2 regions of the Micromonospora sp. SL1-18 genome follow, and region 1 is predicted to be linked to the other one. Evidence: riboswitches for the same ligand, from Rfam matches in the RefSeq annotation. Region 1 holds a riboswitch; the other holds the start of a gene.
What was found. Region 1 has a riboswitch for cyclic di-AMP ahead of ACNAW0_RS23410 (NlpC/P60 family protein). Riboswitches for the same ligand answer to the same signal wherever they lie in the genome.
Positions count from the first base shown of each region.

Region 1 (6,702 bases):
GTACCCCCAGCGAGCCTTCCGGCCCCGCGAAACCACCTCGACAAGATCTTGGAACCGCCCCGTGCGCTCGGGGTCAGGAAGAAGTTTCCCGACCGCAACATATGGACGTTTTCAAATCAGTCGATGAGCTGTAGCGTCACCCCCACGTTGCCAGCCACGGCGTGACACACCCCCGGTCGCGCCGCCAGAAAGAGGTGGGCCCATGGGACTCCGTCCCAACCTGCTGATCCGGCGTACCGCCGGCGTCGCGTCGACGACCCTTGCGCTGCTGCTCAGCGCCGCCGCGGTCGGCGTCGTCCCGGCCGCTTCAGCCCTCTCCGCCGCCCCGGCGGGAGGCTGCGTCGCGCCGGCCGACCTCCACTCGAACGCCCGGGTGAAGGCCGGAGCGCACGTCCGGCACGACCCGAACGAGCTGACCGCCGCGCAGGTGCGGGAGCGCGAGGCGGATCTCGCCGCCGCGCTGGCCGAGCGGTCCAGGTTCCGCCTCGGGGCCGGGGCCGCGCCCCTGGCGACCGTGACCATCCCGGTCGTCGTGCACGTCATCCAGCGGGACAGCACCCGGGCGGGCGGCAACATCCCGGACTCGATGATCACCCAGCAGATCAGCGTGCTGAACCAGGCCTACAGCGGTGCCACCGGCGGCGCCGCGACCGCCTTCGGGTTCCAACTTCAGAAGATCAACCGGGTCACCAACCCGTCCTGGTACCCGATCGTCTCGGGCTCCTCCGCGGAGCGGTCCATGAAGACGACGCTGCGCGAGGGCGGCAAGAACACGTTGAACATGTACCTGGGTGAGCTGAGCGACAACCTGCTCGGCTGGGCGACCTTCCCGAAGAAGACGCTGGACAAGATGGACGGCGTGGTCGCGCTGAACGAGTCGCTGCCGGGCGGCACCGTGACCAACTACAACCTGGGCGACACGGGGACCCACGAGATCGGCCACTGGCTGAACCTCTACCACACCTTCCAGGGCGGTTGCTCGGGCCAGGGCGACGGCGTCTCCGACACCCCGGCCGAGGCGTCACCGGCCTACCAGTGCCCGACCGGGCGGGACACCTGCACCGCGCCCGGCCTGGACCCGATCCACAACTTCATGGACTACACCTACGACTCGTGCATGTACGAGTTCACCCCCGGACAGGCCAGCCGGATGCTGACCGCGTGGAACGCCTACCGCGCGGCGTAGCAGCCCAGCACGGCACGCCGGTGCCGGTCCCGTTCCACGACGGGGCCGGCGCCGGCTCTTGCGGGCTCAGGCGGCCGGCCGGCGGGTGTCGAACCCATGGCGACCACGTCGGGCCTCGGGTGCGACGGCGGCCCGGCGGGTCGGGCCGGTCGCCTGCGGGTCGAGCCAGACCCGCACCTGCGGCCGGCTCACGCCAAGGTAGGTCGTCTGGTCGCGCCGGGTCAGCATCGCCACGTCGACGGTGAACTCGAACAGCCGCCAGTCGACCTGCGGCGCGGCCCGACCGAGCGCGGCCACCTGGGCCACGATGGCCGGGTCGGTCACCGGACGGGCGCGGCCCGCGACGTACGCCTCGTCGTCGCTCTCCTCGGCTGGGAACGAGTGCAGCGCGTAGCGGCCGTCCCGTTCGAGGTCGCGGCGCTTGGGCGAGTCGATGACGAAGCAGTAGAGCCCTCCGTCGGTGATGACCGGGGAGACCGGGTGGACCCGGGGACCGCCGTCGGCGCGGACCGTGGCGAGGTAGCCGAAACCCGGCCCGTACTGCTGCAGGAGAAGGCGGATCTCGTCGGCGAGGCGGGGCTCGTCGGCGGCGAATTCGGACCAGGAAGCCATGCGGACATTCTATCGAACAAGTGTACGAGCGCGCAGTCCGACACGCAGGTCGCCCGTACCGGTCGCTATGGTGTTGCGATGCTGCTATCCGACCGCGACCTGGCCTCCGAGATCGAGGCGGGCACGCTCGCGCTGGAGCCCTTCGAGCCCGCGCTGGTGCAGCCATCCAGCATCGACGTACGCCTGGACCGGCTCTTCCGGGTCTTCAACAACCACCTCTACACGCACATCGACCCGGCGTCGCGGCAGGACGACCTGACCTCGACGGTCGAGGTGCCCGAGGGGGAGCCGTTCGTGCTGCACCCGGGCGAGTTCGTGCTCGCCTCGACGCTCGAGGTGATCTCGCTGGGCGACCAGCTCGCCGCACGCCTCGAGGGCAAGTCGAGCCTGGGCCGGCTCGGGCTGCTCACCCACTCGACCGCCGGTTTCATCGACCCGGGCTTCTCCGGGCACGTCACGCTGGAGCTCTCCAACGTGGCGAACCTGCCGATCACCCTCTGGCCGGGCATGAAGATCGGCCAGCTCTGCATCTTCCGGCTCTCGTCGCCGGCCGAGCACCCGTACGGCTCCGCGGTCTACGGCTCGCGCTACCAGGGGCAGCGCGGCCCGACCCCGAGCCGCTCCTGGCAGAACTGGCGGATCTGGCCGACCCGTTGACCGGCCGGCCCGGTGTTAACAGGGGCCCCTTCCTCTACCGCAGGCGTTAACAGGGGGCCCCTGCTTTCACCTCAGCCGGGGCGGCCGTAGCTGTTGATCTGGCCGTCGTCGACGCGTTTCATCGTGATCGGCTTGCCCGACTGGGAGGCGTGCACCACCCAGCCGTTACCGACGTACATGGCGACGTGGTGCAGGTCGCTGTAGTAGAAGACCAGGTCGCCGGGGCGCAGCTCGCTGCGGCTCACCCGCCGGGTGACGTTGTGCTGCTGCCGGGCGTTGTGCGGCAGCGAGGAGCCGGCCCTGTCCCAGGCCGCCATCGTCAGGCCGGAGCAGTCGTAGTGGTCCGGACCGGCGGCGCCCCAGACGTAGATCTTGCCGATCTGGGCGCAGGCGAACTTGACCGCGACCCCGGCGGGGCCACCCGGGTAGCCGGCGGGGCAGGGCGCCGGGCGCAGCGGGCCGCCACCGCCGTTGCCGTACACCTTGAGCCGCAGCTTCTGCAGCCGGGCGATCTCGGCGTCGATCTGCTTCTTCTTGGCCGCGAGCTGGGCCTCGGTCCGGGCCAGCTGGGCGATCATGTTGTCCAGCGGCTTCTTCTTCGCGGCCAACCGGTCGCGCAGGTCGGCCACGGCCTGCACCTGCCGCTGCTGGCGGTGCGCGAAGCGGTCGAGCAGTTCCAGGCTGTCGACCAGCTGGCCGGGCGACTTGCTGCCCAGCAGCGCGTTGACGGTGGAGATGTTGTCGCCCTTGTACGCGTTGACGGCGAGGCCGCCGACCTGCCCGAGGGCCTGATCGACCTTGGCCTGCAACGGGGCGATCTGCTTGGCCAGCGCGGCGGCCTTCTTGCGCTTGGCGGCGAGGTCCTCGCGGGTGGCGTTGACCTGTTCGATGATCGGTTCGAGCTTGTTCCAGTCCTGGTCGATCTGGCGCTCGATCTCGGCGACCGTCGGGTCGGCGTGGGCCGCCGTGGCGCCGCCGGTCAGGACGACGACGGTGCCGACCAGGGCCGCGAGGGTGGTGGTGAAGCGGGACCAGCGTGGACGCGGCGCAGCCGCCGACCGGTCGACCGACCGGACCGACGGTGGCCGCGGGGCATGGTTTGCCACCGGGCTCCGTACTCCTTCTTTCCCGACCGCCTACCGGGTTAGCTGACGGGTTCGGGCGGGAAGGGAGCCGCCCTACCGCACCGCGGTGCGGATTCACCCCAGGTACCTGGGTCCCCGGTTCGCACGGAGGCGACTCGGCGGTGTCCGACCGTCACCACCCGGGCTGGACGGTGAAGCTACCGGCCGACGAGTGAACAGAGTAGAGATCGCCGTTATCAATCCGCAACCCGAGACGCCGTGACACTCCGTACGCAAATTCTCGGCCACGACCGCCGAGGGTGAAGATTTCTTTCGGACTGCATCGTTATCTGGAAAGGTATTGACCGGACGCCATGCGCGGAGCAAGGGTGAGGAAGCAGTGACCCCCATCCCGATCTGGAGGTTTGATGCACCTCACAGCCCTGCCATCGCGCAGACGGATACTGCTGGCCGCCGCCGTCGCGGCGGCCACCGCTATCGCGACCACCGGTCCCACCGCGGCGGCGCCCCTCGCCGCCGGGACCACCGACAGCCCCGACCGCCAGCAGCAGTACGCCGCCGCGGCAGCGGAGTACGGCGTGCCGCAGAACGTGCTGCTCGGCGTCTCTTACCTGGAATCCCGCTGGGACACCCACCCAGGCCAGCCCAGCACCAGCGGCGGCTACGGCCCGATGCACCTCACCGACGCCGAGCAGGTCGCCTCGACCCCGTCCAGCGCGCACGTGGACGAGAACGAGGACCCGCGCGGCGACGAGTCCCGGCCGCTCAACCTTGACCTGACCGCCGCCGCCGAGCCGTCCGGGGACACCCTGCCCCAGGCTTCGCTGCAGACCCTCGACGCGGCCGCCAACCTGACCGGCGAGTCGAAGGAGACGCTGCGCGACGACGCGGCGGCCAACATCCGCGGCGGGGCGGCGCTGCTGGCGTCGTACCAGCAGCAGCTGGGTGGGCCGGTCGGTGCCGGCAGCGACCCGGCGGCCTGGTACGGCGCGGTGGCCCGGTATTCCGGCGCGGACACCGAGGACGCCGCGGCGGCCTTCGCCGACGAGGTGTACGACCAGATCAGCCAGGGCGCCAGCCGGACCACCGACGACGGCCAGCAGGTGACCCTCGCCGCCACGACGGTGAAACCGGACCAGTCCGGGCTGCACCAGCTCGGGCTGCGCCGCGCCGAGCGGCCGGACGGCCTGGAGTGCCCGGTCCGCCTCGCCTGCGAGTGGATCCCCGCGCCGTACGGGGAGTACTACATCCCGAAGACCAAAACCTGGGACTACGGCAACTACGACATCGGCAACCGGCCGGCCCAGCAGAAGCTCGAGTACATCATCATCCACGACACCGAGGGCTACTTCGGCCCCAGCCTGGGCCAGGTTCAGGACGTGACCTACCTGGGCTGGCACTACACGCTGCGGTCGGTGGACGGGTACGTCGCGCAGCACATCAAGGCGAAAAACGTCGGCTGGCACGCCGGCAACTGGTACGTCAACGCCAAGTCCATCGGCATCGAGCACGAGGGCTTCGCCGGCCACGGCACCTGGTACACCGAGGCGCTGTACCGGGCCTCCGCCAAGCTGGTCCGACACCTGGCGCTGCGGTTCCAGATCCCGCTGGACCGGCAGCACATCCTCGGCCACGACAACGTCCCCGGCATCGCCCCCGCGAACGTCGGCCCGATGCACTGGGACCCGGGCCCGTACTGGAACTGGTCGCACTACTTCGACCTGCTGAAGGCGCCGTTCCACTCGACCGGCACGCCGCACACCGGCCTGGTCACCATCGACCCGGACTACGCGAACAACAAGCCGGCCTTCTACGGCTGCAACCGGCAGCCGCCGGGCGTCCCGAAGCCGCCGCCGGACCCCGAGCCCTGCCCGCTGCGCGGCTCCTCCTCGGTCATCCTGCGCGCCGCCCCGAGCCCGACCGCACCGTTGGTCAACGACCTGGGGCTGAACGACAAGGGCACACCGAACACCATGTACATCTCCGACCACGGCGCCCGCGCCTCGGCCGGTCAGACGTACGCCATCGCCGAAATCCAGGGCGACTGGACGGCGATCTGGTACCTCGGCCAGAAGGCTTGGTTCTACAACCCGGCCTCGGCGCCGGCGGCGAAGTGGGCCAACGGCTTCGTGGTGACCCCCAAGCCCGGAAAGGCCACCATCCCGGTGTACGGGCGGGCCTACCCGGAGCGGGCCGCCTACCCGTCCACCATTCCCTTCCAGGGCATCGCTCCGCTGCAGTACACGTTCAAGGCCGGCCAGCGGTACGCGGTCGGCGGCGTCCTGCCGAGCGAGTACTACCGGGCCGTCTCCTTCGACGGCTCGTCGCCGGATGACCGCACGGTCGTCCGCGGCCAGCTCCAGTACGTGCAGGTCCAGTTCGGCCACCGGGTGATGTACGTCAACCTCGACGACGTGCAGATCCAGCCGGCGGCGGAGAACGCGCCCCGCTGATCCGGGACGAAACGAAGGCCCCCGGTCCGTGCGGACCGGGGGCCTTCGTGGTGGTCGGGAGGATCAGGTGACGCGGCGGAAGCCGGCGACCGGCATGTAGCTGAGCGAACCCACCTGGACCGGTTTGCCGGTCCGTGGCGCGTGCACCATGATGCCGTTGCCGAGGTAGAGGCCGACGTGGTGCAGGTCGCTGAAGAAGAAGACCAGGTCACCGGGGCGAGCATCGCTGCGGGACACGGCCCTGCCCTCCCGCCACTGCGCGCCGGTGAAGTGGGTGAGGGAGATGCCCGCCGCCTTGTAGGCGTACTGGGTGAGGCCGGAGCAGTCGAACGCGTTCGGGCCGGTGGCGCCCCACACGTACGGGTCACCGACCTGGGCGCAGGCCGTCTTGATGGCGGTCCGCGCCGCGTTGCTCACCACGCCGTCGATGGCCGGGCAGCCCGCCGGGCGGATCGAGGTCACCGGCAGCATCGCGGTCAGCCGCTTGATCTCGGCGTCGATGTGCTTCTTCTTGGCCGCCAGCTCGTCGCGCTGCTTGATCTGGGTGGCGATCAGCGCGTCCAGCTTCTTCTTCTGCGCGTTGTACTTGTCGCGGACGGCGAGCACGCCCGCGATCTGCTTGTGCTGCTGCTTGGCCAGCCGGTCCAGGATGACGAGCTGCTCGGCGAGGGTGCCCGGCTCGGTGCTCACCAGCAGGGCGCCGATGTCC
Region 1 is NZ_JBLROA010000058.1:21,737-28,438, reverse strand. It holds gene ACNAW0_RS23425 (zinc metalloprotease) at 203-1,186, shown strand; gene ACNAW0_RS23420 (pyridoxamine 5'-phosphate oxidase family protein) at 1,253-1,798, opposite strand; gene dcd (dCTP deaminase) at 1,877-2,455, shown strand; gene ACNAW0_RS23410 (NlpC/P60 family protein) at 2,527-3,561, opposite strand; cyclic di-AMP (ydaO/yuaA leader) riboswitch at 3,574-3,711, opposite strand; gene ACNAW0_RS23405 (N-acetylmuramoyl-L-alanine amidase) at 3,948-5,993, shown strand; gene ACNAW0_RS23400 (C40 family peptidase) at 6,057-6,702, opposite strand, start outside.

Region 2 (7,118 bases), on a different contig from region 1:
GCTGTGATACCGACCACTCCTGAGCAGGCGCTCGCCGAGCTGTACGCCGGCAACCGTCGCTTCGTCACCGGCGTACCCCGCCACCCGAACCAGGACGCCGATCACCGGGCCGCCGTCGCCGACGGTCAGCACCCGTTCGCGGTGATCGTCGGCTGCTCCGACTCCCGGCTCGCCGCCGAGATCATCTTCGACCGCGGCCTCGGGGACCTCTTCGTGGTGCGGACCGCCGGCCACACCGTCGGCCCCGAGGTGCTCGGCAGCGTCGAGTATGCGGTCACCGTGCTCGGCACCCCGCTGGTCGTGGTGCTCGGCCACGACTCCTGCGGGGCGGTGCAGGCCGCGCGCGAGGCGGTCGCCGCCGGCGCCTCTCCGGCCGGGCACCTCGGTGCGGTGGTGGAGGCCGTCGTGCCCAGCCTGCGCCAAGCGGCCCGACAGGGCGTCGAGGACGTGAACGCCATCGTCGACATCCACATCGCGCAGACCGTCGAGGCGCTGCTGGCCAGGTCGGCCGTACTCGCCGAGCGGGTGTCCGCCGGCCGGTGCGGGGTGGTCGGCATGTCGTACCGGCTCAGCGCGGGCGAGGTGCGGACGGTGGCCGAGGTGTCGGCCGGCACGCCCTAGACCTAGAGCATCGACATGTGGACGTGGTCGGTGTGGTTGGAGGGGCCGCTGTATGACCTCCAGCCTGTTGCCGGGAACCAGATCTGCCGGTTCCAGATCACGTAGTAGATGCCCAGCCGGTCGGCGTTGCGGATGAGGAAGGCGGCGACGTTGTTGCCGTACATCCGCATGTCGTTGTTGTGCCAGGGTGCGAAACCGCTCTTCTGCAGCGACCAGTCGCAGGCCCGGCCCTTCGGGTGCTCCCACGGCCCGCCGGGGCGGTAGCAGCCGGCGAAGCGGTCGAAGCCGGCTCGCCGGACCTCCTTGTAGGCGTGCAGGGTGCGCGGGGTGATGTAGCCCGAGGTGGTCGGGTCCTTCGCGGTGCGTGATTCGGCCGTCCAGCCCCCGTCGGCCGTGCGACCGGGCCCGATCCGGGCGACCGGCGAGGTGGCCGAGACCAGGCCGCCGGTGAAGCCGCGTCCGCCGACCAGCTTCAGCGCCTTCTCCGCCTCGGCCTTCTCGCGCGCCATCGCGTTGGCCTGCTTCTGCTGCTCGCGTACCTCGGCGTCGAGGGCGAGCTTGGCCTGCTCGGCCCGGGTCTTCGCCGCGTTGGCCGCCGCGAGCTTCTGCGCGTTGACCAGGTTCAGCTCGTCCAGGCCGGCGGCCCGCTGGACGAACGTGTCGGGCGTGTTGCTCTCCAGCAGCATGGCCAGCACGCCGACCCGGCCGGTGCGGTACGACTGCGCGGCGATTTGACCGACCTGTGGGCGCAGCGCATCGAGCTCGGCCCGTGCCGCGTTTATCTCGAGGGCCAGTTGGAGCTGGCGCCGCTTCGACTTCGCCAGCTTCGCCTTGGCCTTGAGGTAGCCGCGGTTCGCGGCGTCCAGGACGTCCGTGATGAGCGGAGGCTCATCGTCCTCCTCGTGCCCAGAAGGGGTGGGGTTGGTGGGCGCGGCCATGGCCGGGGTCGGCCCGGCGACGATGGCGAGCGCGGCAAGCACGGCCACCACAGGTGTCAAGCAGCGGCGCAGGGGTGCCGTCACAGTGTTCCCTTCCGTCGACCGCCGGCCGGGTTAGCTGCCGGGTTCGGGACGGAAGTGGCCCCTACCGCTGGCGCGGATTCACCCCAGGTGCGTTGGTTCCCCGGCTCGCCCTCGGGCGATTGGGCGGCGGCACCGCAGGCGCTGGTGCACGCCTTCAGCGGTGGCCGGAGGGAGATTACCTGACAATCCATGCGGTGAGCTACGCCCAGAAGCCGACCAATGGCGCGATTTCGGCGTAGCTCTGCGTGACCAGCATCGCGTTCGCAATCGATGGTCACGCTGCGGAGTGTCACCATGCGACCTCCGTACCTCCGTCCGCGCCGCGCCGCCCCGTGACCGCTCCGCCGAGCGCCTCCAGGGCGTCGTCCCGCTCGGCGGGCGGCCGGGCGGCCGGCGGCCCGGAGGGCGGCACGGTGTCCGTTCCGGCGCCCCGGCGGGTGTCCGTCGCGGCGCCCCGGCCCGCAGTGGTGACGAGGGCGGCCAGGCCGGTGGTCAGCGGTACGGCGGCGATCAGGCCGAGCGTCGCCACCGCGCTGCGGACGATCTCCGTGGCCATGAATTCGCTGGTCAGGATCTCGCTCAACGGGCGCGAGTCGGCGACGAGCAGGAGCAGCAGCGGCAGCGACGCGCCCGCGTACGCCAGGACGATGGTGTTGACCGTGGAGGCGATGTGCGCGCGGCCCACCCGGGTGGCCGCCCGGTAGAGCTGGAGCCGGGACAGCCCCGGATTCGCGTACGCCAGTTCGGTGACCGTGGCCGCCTGGGTGACGGTGACGTCGTCCAGCACGCCGAGTGAGCCGATGATGATGCCGGCCAGGAGCAATCCGTGCAGGTCTACGTCGTGCTGGAACATCGACAGGGTGGCGGCGTCCTCGCTGCCGAAGCCGGTCAGATGGGTGGCCGCGATGGCCAGGGCACCGAGGAGCCCGGTCAGCACCAGGCTGCCCAGGGTGCCGAGCACCGCCACCGAGGTCTGCGCGGTGATCCCGTGGGTCAGGTACAACACCACGAACATGATCAGCGCGGACCCGACGATCGCCACCAGCAGCGGCGGCTGGCCGGCGTTGATTCCGGGCAGCACGAAACCGAGCAGGAGGGCGAAGCTCGCGACCAGGCCGCCCAGCGCGGCCAGCCCGCGCCAGCGGCCGAACGCGACGATGACGACGCCGAACAGCACGACCAGCCAGACCAGTGGCGCGCCGCGCTGGTGCTCGGCGATCTGGTAGCTCTTCGCCGTCGGGTCGGCCGGGTCAGTCAGCTCGACCAGCATGATCGCGTCGCCGACCTCGACCCGGGGCGCCCCGGGCCCGGTCGGGACGGGCACCTCGACCTGCTGCCCGGCGTCCGGGCCCTGCTCGACGGTGACGGTGACGGTCCCGCAGGGGCCGGTGGAGTCGCCTGGGCCGCCCTCCGGCGATTCCGGCGTGGGCGGGCAGGACTCGGTCACCACCCGGGTCACCGTGCCGTGGTAGCGCGGCACCTCCGCGTTGCCCGCCGGCTCCCGCGTGTCCCGTGGCCAGAGCGCGAGCGCGGCGACCACGGTGACCAGGAACAGCGGCACCACCGTCGCGACGAGGACCTGCCGCACCCCCTTCGGAGCGGACGGGGCGGGACGGGTGTGGTCGGCGCCCATGGCGGGTCTCCCAACGATTGACAGCGGGACACGTGTCGCCGGGCCGGTCGGGTCACCGGCCGGCGGTGGCACCGGCTGAAGAAGCAGGCCGGTCGCCGCCGCGGAATGGTAGCCAGGCCGGCAGCGGGTCGTAGCGGACGAGTGGTGTCCGGTGGTTCCTCCCGGCCCGCCCCGCCGCGCCCGCTAGCGTGGTCCTCGTGCGTACGGCGCCAGCGGTGATGACCGGACCGTGGGTCCGGCTCCTGCTGCTGATCAGTGCCCTGGTCGGGCTGACCGCCATGCACACCCTCGGCCATGGGACGCACGCCACCGGCGGCGACCCGGCGGCGCACGCGGCGGCCGGGCACGCCGTCGCGCCGGATGCGGCGGCCGGTCTGACCGACGACTGCCAGGGCGACGGCTGCACCCAGCGCTCGCCCGGCGGATCTTGGACGCCCAGCAGGCCGAGTTCGACGCCATGAAGAAGCTGCTCGACCGGCTCTGAGCCCGCCGTCGCCGGAAGTCCTGATCAGCCCCGCTTCATCAGCCGGCCGACGGCGGCCATCATCTCGGTGGCCATCTCGTCGGCGCGGCCCTCGGCGGCGCCCTCACGCATGCAGTGCCGGGCGTGCCCGTCGAGCAGCCCGAGGCCGACCTTGTCCAGGGCGGCCTGGATGGCGGAGATCTGGGTCAGCACGTCGATGCAGTAGCGGTCGTCCTCGACCATCTTCTCGATGCCGCGGACCTGGCCCTCGACACGGCGGAGCCGCGCGAGCAGCTGTTCCTTGCTGGCGGTGTAGCCCCGGGTCGGGGTCGTCGGTGCGGTCATGACGTTGAGGATAGCCTACCCCTCGGGGGTATGGTACGTTCCGATCTGTGGCTGATACCCCCACCGGGTAGCGGTAACAGGAGGGAGATTTGCGAATGGCAACCACGACGTACCAGGTGCAGGGCATGACCTGCGGGCACTGCGCCAACTCGGTCAGCTCCGAGGTGGGCGCGATCCCGGGCGTCAGCGACGTCCAGGTCGACCTGGCCTCCGGCCAGGTCACCGTCACCAGCTCGAGCCCGTTGGATACGGACACCGTCCGTGCCGCCGTGGACGAGGCCGGCTACGACCTCGTCGGGGCGTGACGGGTCCCAGGACCCGAAGGAACCGAGGTGCATCAATGAACACGGCGACGAAGCTGAGCGGCTTCACGCTCGGCCTCGCGGCGGTGTTCGGCGCGGCGTACGGGGTCGGCCAGCTGACCGGCCCCGTCACCCCCGCCGCCGAGTCCCGCCACGAAGCCACGGACCCCGGTCACGGCGACGGCCACTCGGCCGCCCCCACCGAGCACCTGCCCGGCGGGTTGCTCGTCTCCGACCGCGGCTACACCCTGCAACCGGTGACCGCCCCCGCCGGCGAGTTCGCCTTCCGGGTCACCGGCCCGGACGGCCGGCCGGTCACCCGCTACGACGTGGCCCACGAGCAGCGTATGCACCTGATCGTCGCGCGCCGCGACCTCTCCGGTTTCCGGCACGTCCACCCGGAGTTGGCCGCCGACGGCACCTGGCGGGTCGCCTCGCCGCTCGCCGGGCCCGGCGTCTGGCGGGCGTTCGCCGACTTCACCCCGACCGGTGGCGAGCCACTGACGCTCGGGGTCGACGTCACCGTCCCCGGCGCCCTGGCGGAGCGGCCGCTGCCGGCACCCGCCACCAGCACCACCGTCGACGGCTACACCGTCACCATCAGCGGCACCCCGCAGCCCGGCCGCACCAGCCGGCTCACCCTGACCGTGAGCCGGGACGGCCGGCCGGTCACGGACCTGCAGCCCTACCTCGGGGCGTACGGGCACCTGGTGGCGCTGCGGCAGGGCGACCTGGCATACCTGCACGTGCACCCGGAGGGCGCGCCCGGCGACGGGCGGACCCCCGCCGGGCCGGCGGTCACCTTCTCCGCCGAGGTGCCCTCGGCCGGGTGGTACCGCCTCTTCCTGGACTTCCGGCACGGCGGCGCGGTGCACACCGCGGAGTTCACCGTCGTGGCGGGCGACCCGGGCACCCCGGCGGCCCCGGCCACCGGCGCGCCGGCCCCGACCACCACAGCGACCTCGGACGCCGGGCACGGCGTCCCCGGTCACGGGCACAATTGACCGGAGGTGCCGCGATGACATCGACCGCCAAGTCTCTACCGGTCGCGCCGAACCAGATCGAACTCGCGATCGGCGGCATGACCTGCGCCTCCTGCGCCGCCCGGATCGAGAAGAAGCTCAACCGGATGGACGGCGTCGAGGCCACGGTCAACTACGCCACCGAGAAGGCCACCGTCCGGTACGCCGACGAGGTCACCCCGGACGACCTGATCGCCACCGTGGAGAAGACCGGCTACACGGCCGAAGTGCCGCCGCCCGCGCAGGCCGCGGTCGAGGCGGCCGCCGAGCCGGTGGACGAGCTGCGCGGGCTGCGTACCCGGCTGTGGGTGTCGGTCGCGCTGGCCGTGCCGGTGATCCTGCTGGCCATGGTGCCGGCCTGGCAGTTCACCTACTGGCAGTGGGCGTCGCTGGCCCTGGCCGCCCCGGTCGTGGTCTACGGCGGGCTGCCGTTCCACCGGGCCGCCTGGATCAACCTGCGGCACGGAGCGGCGACCATGGACACCCTGGTGTCGCTCGGTACCCTCGCCGCGTTCGGCTGGTCGCTCTGGGCGCTCTTCCTCGGCGACGCCGGGATACCCGGGATGACCCATTCGTTCCGCTTCGACATCACCCGCAGCGACGGTGCCGGCAACATCTACCTGGAGGCGGCAGCCGGGGTGACCGCCTTCATCCTGGCCGGGCGCTACTTCGAGGCCCGGTCCAAGCGGACCGCCGGCACCGCCCTGCGCGCCCTGCTGCAGATGGGTGCCAAGGACGTCGCGGTGCTCCGCGGCGACCGGGAGACCCGGATCCCGGTGGACCAGCTCGGGGTCGGCGACCGGTTCGTGGTCCGGCCCGGCGAGAAGATCGCCACCGACGGCATCGTCGAGGAGGGCACCTCGGCGGTCGACGCCAGCATGCTTACCGGCGAGTCCGTGCCGGTCGAGGTCGGGCCCGGCGACACCGTCGTCGGCGCCACCGTCAACGCCGGCGGCCGGCTGGTCGTCCGGGCCACCCGGGTCGGCGGGGACACCCAGCTCGCCCAGATGGCGAAGCTGGTCGAGGCGGCGCAGACCGGCAAGGCGGCCGTGCAGCGGCTCGCCGACCGGATCTCCGGGGTCTTCGTGCCGATCGTGATCGCCCTGACCATCGGCACGCTGGGCTGGTGGCTCGGCAGCGGGGGCGGGACGACGGCCGCCTTCACCGCGGCGGTGGCTGTGCTGATAATCGCCTGCCCGTGCGCCCTCGGCCTGGCCACCCCGACCGCGCTGCTGGTCGGCACCGGACGCGGCGCCCAGCTCGGCATCCTGATCAAGGGGCCGGAGGTGCTGGAGTCCACCCGCCAGGTAGACACCGTGGTGCTGGACAAGACCGGCACCGTCACCACCGGACGGATGACCCTGGTCGACGTGCTCCCCGCCGCCGGCCAGGACGCCGGCGAACTGCTCCGGCTGTCCGGCGCGCTGGAGGCCGCTTCCGAGCACCCGATCGCCCGGGCGGTCGCCGAGGGCGCGGCGCAGGCCGGTCCGGTGCCGCCGGTCACCGGCTTCGCCAACGCCGAGGGGCTCGGCGTGACCGGTTCGGTCGAGGGCCGGGACCTGGTGGTCGGGCGGCTCCGGCTGCTGCGGGAGCGGGGTCTCGACGTACCCGAGGAGGTCGTGCGGGCGGTGACCGACGCGGAGGCCACCGGCCGGACGGCGGTGCTGGCCGGTTGGGACGGCCGGGCCCGCGGCGTGCTCGCGGTGGCAG
Region 2 is NZ_JBLROA010000026.1:54,908-62,025, forward strand. It holds gene ACNAW0_RS14970 (carbonic anhydrase) at 4-621, shown strand; gene ACNAW0_RS14975 (coiled-coil domain-containing protein) at 624-1,643, opposite strand; cyclic di-AMP (ydaO/yuaA leader) riboswitch at 1,648-1,779, opposite strand; gene ACNAW0_RS14980 (YibE/F family protein) at 1,933-3,276, opposite strand; gene ACNAW0_RS14985 (hypothetical protein) at 3,474-3,737, shown strand; gene ACNAW0_RS14990 (metal-sensitive transcriptional regulator) at 3,785-4,084, opposite strand; gene ACNAW0_RS14995 (heavy-metal-associated domain-containing protein) at 4,180-4,389, shown strand; gene ACNAW0_RS15000 (hypothetical protein) at 4,425-5,390, shown strand; gene ACNAW0_RS15005 (heavy metal translocating P-type ATPase) at 5,405-7,118, shown strand, end outside.
Region 2: another riboswitch for cyclic di-AMP. It lies ahead of ACNAW0_RS14975 (coiled-coil domain-containing protein); the one in region 1 lies ahead of ACNAW0_RS23410 (NlpC/P60 family protein).